Regions from separate parts of the Paenibacillus sp. 102 genome, predicted to be linked through region 2. Evidence: riboswitches for the same ligand, from Rfam matches in the RefSeq annotation. Region 2 holds a riboswitch; the other holds the start of a gene.

Region 1 (7,911 bases), on a different contig from region 2:
TCCCCGTATAGCGCTTAATCGTCTGTCCCTCTAAATGATAAATAACATTCGTAATATGGTTTAAAAACGATTCATCATGTGAAACGACAATATAAGCATGCTCATACGTTTGTAAATACGCCCTTAGCCAATCGATATGAACCGTATCTAAATAATTTGTTGGCTCATCCAGCAATAAAATGTGTGGCTTCTCTAAAAGAAGCTTCCCAAGTAATAATTTTGTACGCTGGCCACCACTTAATTTTGAAACATCTTTTTTCATTCCTAAATCTAATAACCCTAAACCAGCTGCTATTTCTTCTATTTTTGTATGAACTTGATAAAAGTCTGAACCTTCTAGTACATTTTGTAATTTTCCATATTGCACTAATAATTTCTCCACATCTGTTTCCATTGCCATCTTTTCAGCAATAGCCATCATTTTACGTTCAATCATATACAGATAAGAAAATGCACTTTGCAAATATTCCTCAATTGTGGTTCCTTCTTGTAAATCAATATGTTGTTCTAAAAAACCCACCTTCACATGTGGAAACCATTCAATTGTCCCTCCGTCAGGCAAAACTTCTCCTGTTAAAAGACGAAGCAACGTTGACTTCCCTGCACCATTGCTTCCAATAAGCCCAGCATGCTCACCTTGTAATAATCGAAAACAAGCATTATATAAAATGGTTTTATCTCCATAGGTATGCGTAAGATTTTCTACTGTTAATATACTCATTTTTGTTCTCTCCTTTTTTTATAACTAACAAGCCAAATAGAGAGAACAGCAAAATAAAGATCTTATTTAATTGTGTATACATGAAAAATGGGTAAGGTGAACACACCTTACCCATTACAATTCATTATTGTAAAAAAGGATTAAGGCTCTTTACCTGCTGTCTTCAATTTGGCTTAAACTTTAAAAATGGGCAGACTTCTCCCATATCAAGCTAAAACCATTTGAAGAACAGTTGATAAAGTCATCTTATCCTTTCACTCCTTTATAAATCATTATCATCCTATAATAAGCATGTACCATGCTCTTATATTTTATTCATTATCAATCTGTTTGTTCCTCTTTTTCTTTAAAAATTTCTTTCAAACCAAAAATCCTCTTAACAGTCATTATACTAAAAACTGTTAAGAGGATTTTACTACTTTCGCATATAAGGAGCCAATATTCCTAAAATCTCCGCTTTGTCTTCTTTTAACTCAAGGGATGTCAACATATCCATCGTGCGCGGACGTGGTAAGTTAACATTCACTTCGCCTACAATCGTAGCTGGCCTTTGTGACATAATGAATACACGATCAGATAATAGAATTGCTTCATCCAAATCATGCGTTACCATCACAATCGTTTGCTGCTCTTGATGCCATGAATCTAAAAGCCAACGATGCACTTCCATTTTTGTAAAGGCATCTAGCTTACCAAATGGTTCATCAAGTAACATAATCGGCTTTTCGCATAAATAGGTACGTAGGAAACTGATACGCTGGCGCATGCCCCCAGATAATGCGTCTGGATAATGATTTGCGTATTCTGCTAAACCAAACTGCCTCAATGCTTCCATTCCTTCTGCAAGTCGCTCTTTCTTTGCTTTCCCATCAATTTCTAGCGGGAGGACAATATTTTGCAATGCGGAGCGCCATGGCAGCAACAGGTCTTGCTGCGGCATGTAACTTACAATATCTTGTTTTTGAACAAGGGTATCGTTGTAGATTACCTCACCACTATTCGCCTCTTCAACACTTGCAATCAGATTTAATAAAGTGCTTTTCCCACAACCACTCGGACCTACAAATGAAACAAACTCACCTTCTTGTATAGAAGCACTAATTTTTTCTAGTACATTTTTCCCATCAAATGCTTTCACAACATCTTTTATTTGTAATCCGTTCATTTTTCACTTGGAAGGAATTCATTTGTAAATGCATCTTTTACATCGATTTTCTTTTTAATAACTTTGTTATCATGCAAGAAATTCATGTAATTCGTCCAAATTTCTTCCTTCTGTACTCCCCATGCTTTCGCATCATCTTGATACTTCGTACTTAGCCACTTTTGGCTCTCTTGTACTAGCTCTTTATTAATATCTGGTACATTTTCAATTAAAATATCAGCCGCTTCTTTTGGCTCTTTAATTGCAAAATTATATCCTTCTGTTGTTGCATTCATGAATTTTTTCACAAAGTCTTTATCATTTTTCGTATGTTTTTCACTTGTAATAATGACCGGGCTATAAAAATCTAATGCCGGATCTAAATCTTTTACCATAATTGTATTTAATTCTTTTCCTTGGCGTTTTGCTTCGATACCGTCCCAACCATAATAAATCCATTCAAAATCTGCATCGCGTCCAATCGATTTAAAGAAGTCTGTTTGTCCAAGAACAATCTTTTCTACTTTACTAAAATCAGCTTGATGTTTATCCATAATTGTTTTTAGCGTCGCTTCTTCTGCTGGTGCACCCCAACCGCCGTAGCGCTTACCTTCAAAATCTTTTGGAGAAGTAATATTGTCTTTTTTCAGCGATGCAAAGGCAGATGTATTATGTTGAATAATTGCTCCAATTGAAACTACCGGGATTCCTTCAACACGAGCTGATGTTACGTTTTCTTGATAACTTACACCGAAATCCGCTTTTCCTGATGCAATCATTTGCTCTGCTGATACGTTATCACCTGGCTGAATGATTTCTACATCTAACCCTTGCTTTTTATAGTAATCTTTCGTCTTTGCTACGTATAAACCAGTATGGTTTGTATTTGGAAACCAGTCTAAAACAACTTTTACTTTCTTTTGTTTATCTACGCTCTCTTCTTTTTTCGCTGCATTACAGCCAACAACACTAGCTGCAAGTATTGCAGCTAGCATAACTTTGAAGCCTTTTTTCATTTTTTATCGTCCTTTCTGTATATCCATGGTGCTGTTAGTCTTGCCATAAATTCTACGATAAAATACAAGAGTAATGTCACCATTACGATAATTGCTGCGATTCCAAATACACGAGCTGTTAAAAAGGATTTCGTCGCACGCGTAAGCATGACGCCTAATCCTTCGCTCGCACCAAGCCATTCTCCAATAATCGCTCCCATCACGCTATATGTAACGGCAATTTTCAGCCCAGAGAAAAAGTATGGGAGCACTGCTGGAAATTTTACCTTTTGGTAGATTTGCCATTTGGTTGCGCGCATTGTTTGTAATAACTTAAGCATGTTTTTATCTACTGTTTGAAAACCTTCTAAAATACTGAGAGCAATTGGAAAGAAACAAACAAGAATAACGACCATCACCTTTGGAAGCATCCCATATCCAAACCAAATAATAAATAAAGGTGCTAACACAACAATCGGAATCGTTTGTGATATTACGAGTAACGGGTTAATCAAAATGCGAAATAGCGGAATAACATCCATAATAATTGCAATACTTGTTCCAAGTAAAATCGCAAAAAACAAACCAATTACAACTTCTTGCAGTGTTTGCATTGTATTTGGTAACAATAAATCTTTCATTCCAATTAACTCTTGAACGATTGCAGAAGGTTTTGGTAAGATCCACGGTTCAATTCGAAATAATGAAACAGATCCTTCCCATATAGCAATGAGAAGGATAAGCCAAATTGTTGTAATTGTTATGTTAGATCGTTTCTGGTTTTTCATATTCATCACGGTACTTCCAAACTTTCTCATTAATCGTTACACCAGTACTTGGACGATAATGAATTTTAATAGAAGTAATAACTTCTTCTGCCCCAGCATCGACACAAGCTTGTTGTGCACGCTTAATAACATCAAGAAGCACATCTAATTCTCCTTCAAGTGTTGTCTCCATTGCACCTACTTCATAGCGAACACCAGATTGTTGTACGACTTCAATTGCCTTATCAACAACGGCATACACATCTTTCGTTTTTGCTTGTGGTACGACTGAAAATGAAATGGTAACTTGTTGTGACATACTAAAATCCCCCTTGCAAAATGTTGTGTAAAAAAGAAAAGGCTTTCCTGCAAAATACGCAGGAAAGCCTTGTATGCAAGTTATTATACAATAACATGTGCTTACATCACTTTAAGTAACTCCCTACGCTGGCATTATCCAGATCAGGTTGAGGGTCGATGCTTTCTTACATCCTCTCAGCCAAATGGCTCCCCGGTCTTAATTCGCTTTCATTGTAGCATGATTTATTTTTTCAAACAAACAAATCTACATTTTTTTATAATATGATACTGCTTACAATCTATTGGTCATATATTTTATCATAGCAAAAATACAAGTATATTAAGGGGGGTAAAAATGGGAATTCGTTTCATTCAAATTTCTTCTATTTATTTTGTCATCGGTGTTTGTATGGGATTATTCATGTCAATTTCCGCTAATTATAAATTGACCGCAGTTCATGTGCATGTTTTATTGCTAGGTTGGACGTCTATGATGTTGGCAGGTATTTTATATTATATTTTCAAAGAAGCTGGTACCTCAAAACTTGGTAAATTACATTTTTGGCTCTTAAATATCGGACTACCGATTATGATGATTGCACTCGCTCTTGAGATTTATGGCCATCATGCAGCTATACCTTTTGTTGCTGGTGGAAGTATTCTTGTTGTTCTTGCTATTATCATTTTTGCTATTAATATTTTCACACAAATTAAAGAAACTCTAAAATAAGTCTCTTTTATAAGAAAAAAGCAGAAACGGATGAATTCGTTTCTGCTTTTTTCTTATAAAAGACATTTGCTATATATATTTATTATTTTTATATTAAAGTAAAATGATTATTTTTTCGAAATAATTTCACGAAATATAGTGAATGTTACTTTTTATGTGTTATATAATAAAAAAGGTTGATTTAACAGGTTTTCATTTGTTTAATTTAATAATTTTCATTCAAATTAAATTATTCAAAAATATCTTACCGTATGGATTTTGGAGGTATTTTATCATGTTTTGGCTACAATTTATCACCTTACTACTCTGCATTTTTATCGGTGCACGCCTTGGCGGAGTTGGCCTAGGAGTAATGGGTGGAGTTGGTATGGCAATTCTCGTATTTGTCTTCCACTTACAACCTACCGCTCCTCCTATTGACGTTATGCTGATGATTTTAGCAGTAATTACAGCTGCTGGTGCCCTGCAAGCAGCGGGCGGAATGGATTACCTTGTCCACCTTGCAGAAAAAGCTCTTCGTAAAAATCCAAAGCGCATCACATTCTTCGCACCGATTGTAACATATTTATTCACATTGTGTGCAGGAACAGGTCACGTTGCCTATTCTGTACTTCCTGTTATTGCAGAAGTATCACGCGAATCAGGAATTAGACCGGAACGTCCAATGTCAATTGCCGTAATCGCTTCACAACAAGCAATTACAGCAAGCCCTATCTCAGCTGCAACTGTGGCTCTATTAGCGATGCTAGCTGATTATAAAATTACATTACTAGATATTTTAAAAGTGAGTATTCCTTCTACTTTTATTGCTTGTATGTTAGCAGCTTTCGTTGCAAGTAAAATGGGCAAAGAGTTAAATGAAGATCCAGAATACTTAAAGCGTTTAAAAGAAGGTATGATTCCTAAACTTGAAGAAAAGAAAGAATTTATCGGCGCGAAAGGTGCCAAATTATCTGTTATTCTTTTCTTATTCGCAACTGTTCTTGTTGTTCTTCTTGGTTCATTCGAAACACTTCGTCCAGGATGGATGATAGACGGAAAATTAGTTCGTCTTTCTATGCCAAACACAATCGAAATGATCATGCTTACCATTGCTGCTCTTATTATTATCTTCTGTAAACCAAATGTAGAAAGCATTGTATCTGGAAATGTCTTTAAAGCCGGCGCTACAGCTGTTGTTGCAATCTTCGGTATCGCTTGGATGGGAGACACATTCTTTAATGGAAACTTAAATATGATTCAAGGATCAATTCAACATTTAGTAACAAGCGCACCATGGTTATTCGCTATTGCATTATTTATCCTATCTATTTTACTGTATAGCCAAGCAGCAACAGTACGTGCTTTAATGCCACTCGGATTATCACTTGGTATTTCACCAGCACTACTCATTGCAATGTTCCCTGCCGTAAACGGATATTTCTTCATTCCAAATTATGGAACAATCGTTGCCGCAATTAACTTTGACCGTACAGGAACAACACGTATAGGTAAATATGTACTAAATCATAGCTTCATGATTCCCGGTCTTGTCGCAACGTTTGCTTCGATTGGAATTGGGATGCTACTCATTTCAATTATGTTTTAACATACAAAAGCACAAACTTTTTCTAAATAAAGTTTGTGCTTTTTCATTTCATCAAACGTTTGTTTACATTGTTCATTCAACGATCTCTACATTATATCCTTTCTTTTCTATCCCACTTAATACTTCTTCAATATGATTTTTATCTTTCGTCTCTAATGACAAATGGAGCTGTGCATATCCTGGAAATACTTTTGTTCCAATCCGCTCTAAATGAATATGTAATACATTTGCTTCAAAACTTTTTACAATTTCGAGTAAGTGTTGCAAATGTCCTGGTTTATCTTTAATCATTGTTGCAATATGAACAAATCGGCCCGCTTCAACCATCCCATGTTCAATAATACGAGTAATAAAGTTAACATCAACATTTCCACCACTTAAAATCGACACAACTTTTTTCTCTTTCACAGGAATTTTTTGATAGAGTAAAGCGGCTAATGAACTAGCACCTGAGCCTTCTACTAATAATTTATTTCGTTCCAGTAGCATTAACATCGTTCTCGCAATTTCCATCTCATCCACACAAAAAATGTCATCTACATACCGCTCTACAAGCTGAAATGTAAGTTCTCCCGGCCTTTTTACCGCAATTCCATCTGCCATAGTTGGTGAAGATTCCACAGTAATCACTTTCTTTTCCTCTAAGGATTGCTTCATCCCCGGACAAGCAAGCGCTTGTACACCATATACTTTCACCGACGGTTTTTGTTCTTTAATCGCCATTGCAACACCTGCAATTAAACCACCACCACCAATAGGACAAATAACAGCTTCGACGTCATCAAGCTGCTGCAATATTTCTAACCCAACCGTCCCTTGACCAGAGATTACAGCATCATCATCAAATGGATGTACAAATTTCGCTCCTGTTTGTTCTTTCAAATCTAGCGCATAAGCTAATGCATCATCAAATACATCACCTTGCAACTCTACATGTGCACCATATCGCTTAGTCGCAAGTACTTTACTGAGTGGTGCACCTTTTGGCATCACAATCGTACAGGGAATATCGAGCATATTACTAGAATAGGCGACACCTTGTGCATGATTTCCAGCAGATGCTGCAACAACTCCATTTTCTAATTCACCTTTATCAAGAGAAACCATCTTATTATAAGAACCACGCACTTTAAAAGAACCGGTCTTTTGTAAATTTTCGAGCTTTAAATACACTTCATTATGTGATAGTTCACTAAATGTGCTCGAATAATCTAGCGGTGTCACATGGACAATGCCTTTCATTTTCTCATGAGCAGCTACAATATCCTGTAATGAAATCATGTTGTACCCTCCGAAACAAGATGTATTCATATATCCTAGTTTGAGCGGCATAGTTTATTTTATTCTGTAAAAAAGAACCATTTCTATAATCGGCGTTTTTCTATATATCGGAACTTCAACGATATATGGCATATCCTCCAAAAAAAATGGCTGTCAATAAAGACCAGCCATTTTTTTCGTACTTTCATATGGTGATTCTGCTAAACTTATCGCAGAGATAACGGAAACTCCATCCGCTCCCGCTTCTATAACCGAGGCAGCATTTTCAGCTGTAATTCCTCCAATTCCAACAATCGGGACTGTAATCCCCGCTTCTCTAAAATGACGCAGGCCTTTCGTTCCTTGTACTGCTTTTGTATCTTTTTTCGTGCTCGTTGGAAAAATA
Region 2 (7,911 bases):
AATGGAAACGCGCCACTCCCGACTACAACTTCTTTTTCAATAAATGATTCTGGCTTACTATATGATGGGCGCTCTGCAACAGGACTAAACGACATGCTAAGTTGAAAATCATCTATTTTTCCAGATGGATCTAATTTTATTAGTAAAGGCACAATAAATTGTTCAAAAACTAATCCAATCTCTACATTTGTATGAATGGAATTTGTCTCTTTTTGTTTTACCTCTCCAATTCCCATAAAAGAACCTGCTTGTAATTGCAGGGGAAGTCCCTTCCAATAACTCTCCAGCCATTTTTCAGATATTATCTTCTGTAAAGGTCGAGAAGTTAAATCAAATGCAGATTTATAATTTTCAGTATGCATATAACGGATAAATGTAAGAGTAGTAGATATAACAGGGTTTTCATCATCAGCATTGTTTATTTCTTTTATATTTGTGTTTGTTTCTTTGAATGTTGAGGTAAATTGATGGTTGAATGGATTATTATATGTATAGGGATAAAAATTTATTTTCAATGCATCTGTATTTCCCCTCTCATATAGACTTGGAGAAATCGCAAAATTTTTGGGTGGAATTGATTCTGCTGCGTATGAAACTGTGGGAATGCTTATTGCACAAATTGTACTAACGAGTAAAATCTTGTTCGTTATCCGTTTTCTCGTTTTCATATTTATTGACTCCTTTCAAAATTAAATTCTTTTAATACAACATTCCAAGCATTATAAGGAAAATAAAAAATATCAAAGAGATTAATAAACTTCTTTACGCCCCCTAACAAAGAATGTGATTATTATAAACAACCTTCAATAAAAACTACCTTCTTCCTTCTTTTTATTATGTAATTTTTTAATAATATATAAGCATCTAATTAGTGAAATTGATTTTTCTAAAACTAGAAATTATTATTTTCGTACAAAAAAATGACTAAACTAAGTTAGTCATTTTCTATACTATTGCATGCTTGATGAGAGACATATCTTTTTCTTATAAACTTACATCCTCTACTTGTTTTTCTACTGGCCATTTTTCTAATGTGTAAGCCATCTCCCAAAATGAATATTCATATTGACTGCTAATTACAAAATGCTGTTTCATACGCTTGCGATCAGCTTCTGTTACTGTTTCTGCAATAGCATCTAATCTTGCAATTTGCTCTTCTACTAAAGTACGGAACCAGTCAGAACCATATGCAGAAATCCATTCTTGGTAAATTGGTTCTTCCGGTTTACATTTCTTAAGTCGTTCACCAATTTCATAATAAAGCCAATAGCAAGGTAAAATGGCTGCGATAACATCCCCAATATGTCCCTCATATGCAGCGCGATACATATGTGATGTATATGCATAAGCTGTCGGTGCAGGAATGAACGATTCTTTTTCTTCTTCTGTAATTCCTAGTTTTTTCGCAAAATTCTCATGCAGTGATAATTCAGCTTGATATGTATTTTGTGCATGGTGCGCCATACGAGCTGTCGTTTCTAATTCAATCGCTTTTGCTGCTCCTAACGATTGAACTCTTGCAAAATGACTTAAATAATATGAATCTTGCAGAACGTAATAGCGGAAGTTAGCTAAATCTAATGTTCCAGCTCCTAGCTTTGTGACAAATGGATGATTAAAACTTGCTTCCCAAATCGGATTAACTTCTTTACGTAATAACTGTGAAAATGACATTATAGGCCCTCCAATTAACGTTTTGATAATAAAGAATGAAACAAGTTTCTTAACGAATTGCTCGTTAACTACTAGACTACTGGGATCTACTTCAAATAGGTGCGCAAAATAAAAAAGCTTTCTTTACACACACGTAAAGAAAGCAGACTGGACATCATCAATATTGTAAAAATATCATTTTCTGTCACTTCCACTTCCCTACGCTGGTATTACCCAAATCAGGTCCTAAGAGTTTCAAAAATATTCGTTGATCTCAGCCTTTAAAAGGCCCCCCTAGTGGATAGATATATAAAACTATTTAACTTTGATATTAATCATAACATATTCTAGAATACTATCAAATAGTATTTGTAAATTCAGCACTTATAATATAAAGGTGCACAAATGTTATCTATCTTCTTCTACTAACCTCTTAATTTGCTCCTTCACATTCGAATCACAAACACCACCGTGATAACAAATTACTCTATCGATATCAAATTCTAAAAATCTTCTAAGCGATTCTGTAGCTGTTTCCATATCTGGTGTCGTATGCGGAACTGGCCCTCTTAGTTTTCCATCAACGCATACCATCGCGTCACCCGCAATTAATGTTTTATATTTTTCACTATATAAACTAATATGTCCGGGAGTGTGCCCTGGTGTATGAATCACTTCAATGCCTCCGAAAAATGATAGTCTTCCTCCGTCTTCTAATGTCCGATTTACTTTTGCATTCGGAGGATTTTTATATAGAAATTGCATAACCTCTGGAAGTGCCTCCCATTGGTCTTTACTCATTTTACTTGGATCCGTTTTCATTAAATGCGCTTGTCCTTCAATATACGGCTTGTCTAATTCATGTGCGTATACTTCAATAGAATGGTCTGCCTTCTGCTGTATTTCAGGAAGACTTCCAATATGGTCTATATCTTGATGGGTTAAAATAACTGCTTGTAATTGCTCAAAAGGCACACCAATACCAATCATTGCATCACGAATCCCTTCTAATTGGCCTGGCATACCAGTATCGATTAATATAGCTTCTTTTTCATCCCAAAGTAACGTGGGATTTAATTCGAACTCTTGAATTTTTAATTTTAACACCGCTAGACCGTCTTCTATTTTCATATTACACGTCTCCCTCGATACATAAATTAGTGAAGTTATTTCACTTACTAAAATGTATCACGCTAAGGATAATTGTTCAAATGATTAATTTTTTATTATAACATAAAAATATTTATTTGTCAAGTTATTTCGTCTGGTTCACAACTATTTTTTTCATCAAACATCTTTTCGATACAAATTAATTAAATCTTTCAGAGCTGCAGCTGCTGCTCCTCTCGGGCTTGAAGCTCCCCCAGTCGAAGTAACTTTTCCCATCGCATCAGTATGAAAAGTGATTCCTTTTTCTGTTCCATTCACATGAGCCAGTGGATGTTCTTTCTCTATTTCACGCGGGCATACTTCAAGTTTCAGATTTCCTGAATGATCTTTATATGCCGCTCCAATTAGTTTTATAGATTTACCTTGTTCTTTCGCCTTCTCTATATCTTGTTTTGTAACATCCTCTATCCCATTTATACTTACGTAATCAAGAGAGTATTCTGACTGAAATAGACTATTCGCTAACAATAATAATTTACAGGCACTATCCATTCCGCTTACATCTAATGATGGGTTTGTTTCAGCGATTCCCTTTTGCTGTGCTTGATGCAATGCTTCCTCGAATGTTACATCTTCTTCGTACATCTTTGTAAGAATATAATTTGTTGTTCCGTTTAAAATACCTTCTATACGTTCAATTTGGCACCCTGCTAAACTAATTTGTCCAATATCTAATGTAGGGAGGGCCGCTGCAGTTGCACCGCTATAACGAATACGTACGTTTGCTAGTTTTGCTTTTTCATTTATTTCTTTCCACGCAGTAACAAGTGCGCCTTTAGAAATAGCTACTACATCCATATGGTTTTCAATCGCTGTTTCAATGTATGTTCTTCCTGGTTTACCAGTTTGAAGATTAGTTGGTGTTGATTCTATTAATACAGTACCAAGAGGAAGTTTTTCACTTTTATCAAGTGGATGTGGTTTGATATATTTTTCTAATGCATAAGAACCAGTACCATAAGTTAATAATTCTTCAATATGTAAGCCTTTGTCATTATAAAGATTGACTGTACTCCCAATAATTCCAGTAAAGATCAGTTCGATGCCGTACATTTCTTTTATATAGGAAGTTTTCTCAAATACCAATCTTGCAAACTCTTTTCCAACAGCTCCATATCCAGATATCACCATATTAACCCTCATATTATCACCTCAAACTATTATGCTATTTTAATGTTAACTCCATTATACTCCAAAGGTACGAGGTAATTCATGAATTGAAAACTCCCTCGAAATATTTGGAGGGAGTTTTTATCTTTCAACATAAATATGAAGACAGTTATTTTGGTAAATTGGATAACTTTTCAGCAATATCTCGATAAAAAGCATGAATATCAGAAAATCCTAACGAATCCGAAATACTCAGTCCTACCATATCAAGGTGATCCCAGTTTTGTTTTGTCTCAATATGATTCCATTTTCCAAGCTCCGCTGCGCCATTATTATTTATAATTGTATCAGTCGATGGTCCTACCATTGAGTTTGTATTCACTACACCATCATTTTGCCACCAAGATGAATTGATGAATGTACGATTCTGTTCATACCTTGCATATGATCCTAAGAAAACCGCATTTCCCATTAATGCCTTATTCATGGTAAGGTGCGGAAAATGAAGCCCTGTTATAGGGGCTGCCTGTGTGGCATGTCCACTGTAAGAAAAATAATATACATCTGGTTGTGCTTTTACCCAGTCATTCAGTTCCTTTGCTCCATCTGTACTTAAATCCCATTGACTTATATCTTTCGTATCCTTCAAAATAGAACTATTTAATACACGGTTTGAATATTGATAAAATGATTCTCCCGCTTTCTTTTTAATTCCCCATTGATCTAACTTAAAATCATATAATGCTAGATTATTATTTTCTCCAATTCCAGCTGTTGCGACGAGTAATTGCTTTACAGCAGGCAAAAGTAGACTTCCATCCGCAAGAGTTGTCCCGTTGTGAGGGGTTGCCAATGTCGTTACACTATGAACGTATGATTTTCCCCCCTGAAACAACGGAGACATTTTCACATCCGCATGTTCTTTTGCATACTCTCTTTCTTCTTGATTTCCTTCTTTCAATAATTGAACGAGCGTACGTATCGTTTGACCACCCATACTATGTCCTACTAAATGAACCTTATTTGTCTCACTCCAATTTTGAACAAACCCTGAATATGTTCTCCCATATCGATCGTGTCCATGCTTTTCAGCATGAGCTGTCCCATAATCTACTATTCCACCATTAATTTGAGCATATAACTCACATGCACGATCCCAATTACTTGATAACGGTCCAACAGCGGCAGTATATACATTGTATCCATCTCTCTTTAAGTTTTCTTGTATATCATGTACACCGCCCCAATACTTTACACCCAATAATTCATCTCTGCCCCATCCTGTAAAGCCATGCACTAAAATAATAGGATTGTTATTTTGCTTTCCTTCCTCTGCTTGTGTTGGCATCGGTAGCATTACACTCGAAGCGATAAAGCATAAAATTAATAATCCCCAAAATAATCTTTTCATTTTACATCCCCTTTTCTTTTTCTCCTTTTAAAATAAAACGCTTTCATTTAACTAGATTTTATGTAATAGAAAAAGATCCACAAAGATATACCTCCGCAATTTGCAAAGGTTATATAGTGTGGATCTCCAATTCTCTATCACATGTATTAACTTAAAAATACTGTAAACTATATTGTTTGAATTGTCCATCAATTATGCAGTATTACATAGTTGATAAATTTTTATTGACTATTCTCTTGTTAGCTCTCATCCTCAAAAGTAATAAATTTCACCGATATTAATTTATGAAAATCTTTGACTTGTCTTTTTAACTTTAAATATTCAATTACAATTGTATTATCTGTTGACATCTTAGGTTTTTCATATCCTAATGACTTTTTGAAGCGAATGAGTTGCAATTTTGTTTCATTAGCTTTTATTTCTTTATATACATCATTTTCCGCAACAATAAGGTACCATTGAGATTTGTAATCACGAGAGTTTCCAATCCAAGCATCGCTGTCATATGAAACAGGTATCTCTTTACTGTTTAAATCGATACTCGTAATATGATTTTCATCTTTATGCGTAAATATTAGCGAACTCCCTTTAGGAATATCCGGTAATTTTTTTATTGAAATAGAATCCGAACGATTATTTACATCATTCGTCCGCAAAATTTTAGCTTTTATCATAGCTTGAGCTGTAGATTTATCTATAATGAGTACTTTATTTTCATCTACGGCACCCGTTTTTACTTCAAACACCTCTTTTTCCTTTATATTTTCTTTATAACGTTCAAAAATAGGTAAAGTATATTGTTCATCCCCAATCATTACGATCCCGTTCGCAGGCTGTTTATTTTCTTCAGAGAAAGAACAAGCACTTAGGCTTATGACAATCAGGACAATTAATATAAAAAAAGATATTGTTTTTCTCATTATGACTCCTTTCATTGTCTAAATTAATTTTCAAGTATACTCATTATGGTTATTTTCCGTTTACCTTTGATACAATCAAAACTTAATAGTCATATTTTACTGATCCATAGTCCTATAAAGTTTTTGTAAGTAACGCCAACGAGTCATAAAGAAATACAAGATTTGTATACATACAAATGAAATTAAGATGATAATTGAACTATTTAAAATAGAAAAATCCACTAATTGTTGCAGTGCGGTATATGCGACTGCAGTATGAATTACCGCAACAACAATTGGTAAAAAGAACATGATTAACAACTGTTTTGTTACAACACCTTTTAGTTCTCGCTTACTTAATCCCATTTTTGAGATCATTTTATATTGTTGTTGATCCCGGTCTAAATCTGTATATAAACGGAAATAAATAAAGCTCGCTGCAAATGTAAAAAAGACAATTCCCACTAAAACACTTGCCATAAGTAACAATCCATTTGTTTGTTTCGCTTGTAACCACTGCAATGTTAGGGCCTCGAAATAAAAACTACGCTCTCCACTCTCTCTACCCAGTATGCTAATTAATTGATGTGAAATTTCCTTTGTTCTCATCCAATCATCTACAACAAATCCGTAAATACGCTCTTTAGAGAACGTGATATCCTCACGAGCAATGAATGGAACTTTATCATATACTTGGTCTTGTACTGCAATTAAAGTATTTCCTACTTCATGTGGTAGAACTAAGTTCTTTACAGCTTTCTTTACATGAAATGTTTTCATCCAATCCCCATGAATCACTTCAATTTCTTTTTTAAATTCACCATCTTTAAACTCTTGTTTTTGTGCTATCCATCCTGGGACTAACAAAATCTCATCTTCTCTATCAAGCGTTTCCCTTTGAAAACCAAGAGCTTTCGCAAGGTCATTATATTCACTTAATTTCATAACAGAAACATTGCTTTCTGTATATTTAGTAGAGGCAGAGCCCATTCGATAAGGAATATTTGCCTCATTAAGAGATTTCTTAATTACAGAAAGATGCTCATTTTCCATCTTATTTTCTTCAAAACTCATATACGTAAATGTATACGGATTGGTCATTCTTGACAGTTCTTTATTTCCAAGTGCAGCGGTAGTTCCGATTGCGGTGAACGCGACTGCCGAAATGATAGACACAATAAAAAACATCGTTGCATTATCTTTCATTCGATATATTAGCTCTGAAAACGTCAATATATTTGTTTTCTTTAAAAATAAAGATTCTCGCTTTTTGGCAGCTTGCAACAGAAAAACACTGCATTGTGTATACAGAAAATAAGTACCGATTATAACCAATAACACACCTAATCCTAGTAACGGAAAAGAGATAATTCTTCTAAAGTTAATATAAAGTACGATTCCATATCCAGAACTGATACTAACAAATGATAGAAGCGATAAAATAATAGAAGCTTTCGGTTCAGGTTTTGGTTTTTCTTCTGCTTGAATGAGTTCCACAAGCTCTGTTACTTTTATCATTTTAAAAGTAAACAATGATACAATTAAAAATAAGAAAAGAAATGTAATAACAGTTAATAATACTGCTTGAGTTGGAATATAGAAAGGTAATCCATTGTTAATCATTAAAATACTCGCACTAATGAGTAGTACCAATTTGGAAAATATAAG

The links. Region 2 has a riboswitch for thiamine pyrophosphate ahead of tenA (thiaminase II). Riboswitches for the same ligand answer to the same signal wherever they lie in the genome.
Region 1: linked by a shared signal. The riboswitch ahead of AAIE21_RS21625 (MTH1187 family thiamine-binding protein) and the one ahead of tenA (thiaminase II) in region 2 are both predicted to bind thiamine pyrophosphate.

What each region holds. Positions count from the first base shown of each region.
Region 1 is NZ_JBCGHT010000013.1:29,193-37,103, reverse strand. Features, by position in the region: gene AAIE21_RS21645 (ABC-F family ATP-binding cassette domain-containing protein) at 1-721, opposite strand, end outside; gene AAIE21_RS21640 (ABC transporter ATP-binding protein) at 1,137-1,886, opposite strand; gene AAIE21_RS21635 (ABC transporter substrate-binding protein) at 1,883-2,881, opposite strand; gene AAIE21_RS21630 (ABC transporter permease) at 2,878-3,654, opposite strand; gene AAIE21_RS21625 (MTH1187 family thiamine-binding protein) at 3,626-3,946, opposite strand; TPP riboswitch at 4,050-4,151, opposite strand; gene AAIE21_RS21620 (cytochrome-c oxidase) at 4,283-4,657, shown strand; gene AAIE21_RS21615 (anaerobic C4-dicarboxylate transporter family protein) at 4,932-6,245, shown strand; gene ilvA (threonine ammonia-lyase) at 6,318-7,526, opposite strand; gene thiE (thiamine phosphate synthase) at 7,680-7,911, opposite strand, start outside.
Region 2 is NZ_JBCGHT010000003.1:533,886-541,796, forward strand. Features, by position in the region: gene AAIE21_RS11930 (alpha/beta hydrolase) at 1-668, opposite strand, end outside; gene tenA (thiaminase II) at 985-1,674, opposite strand; TPP riboswitch at 1,853-1,959, opposite strand; gene AAIE21_RS11940 (MBL fold metallo-hydrolase) at 2,062-2,784, opposite strand; gene AAIE21_RS11945 (homoserine dehydrogenase) at 2,941-3,966, opposite strand; gene AAIE21_RS11950 (esterase/lipase family protein) at 4,103-5,290, opposite strand; gene AAIE21_RS11955 (lipoprotein BA_5634 family protein) at 5,584-6,264, opposite strand; gene AAIE21_RS11960 (ABC transporter permease) at 6,361-7,911, opposite strand, start outside.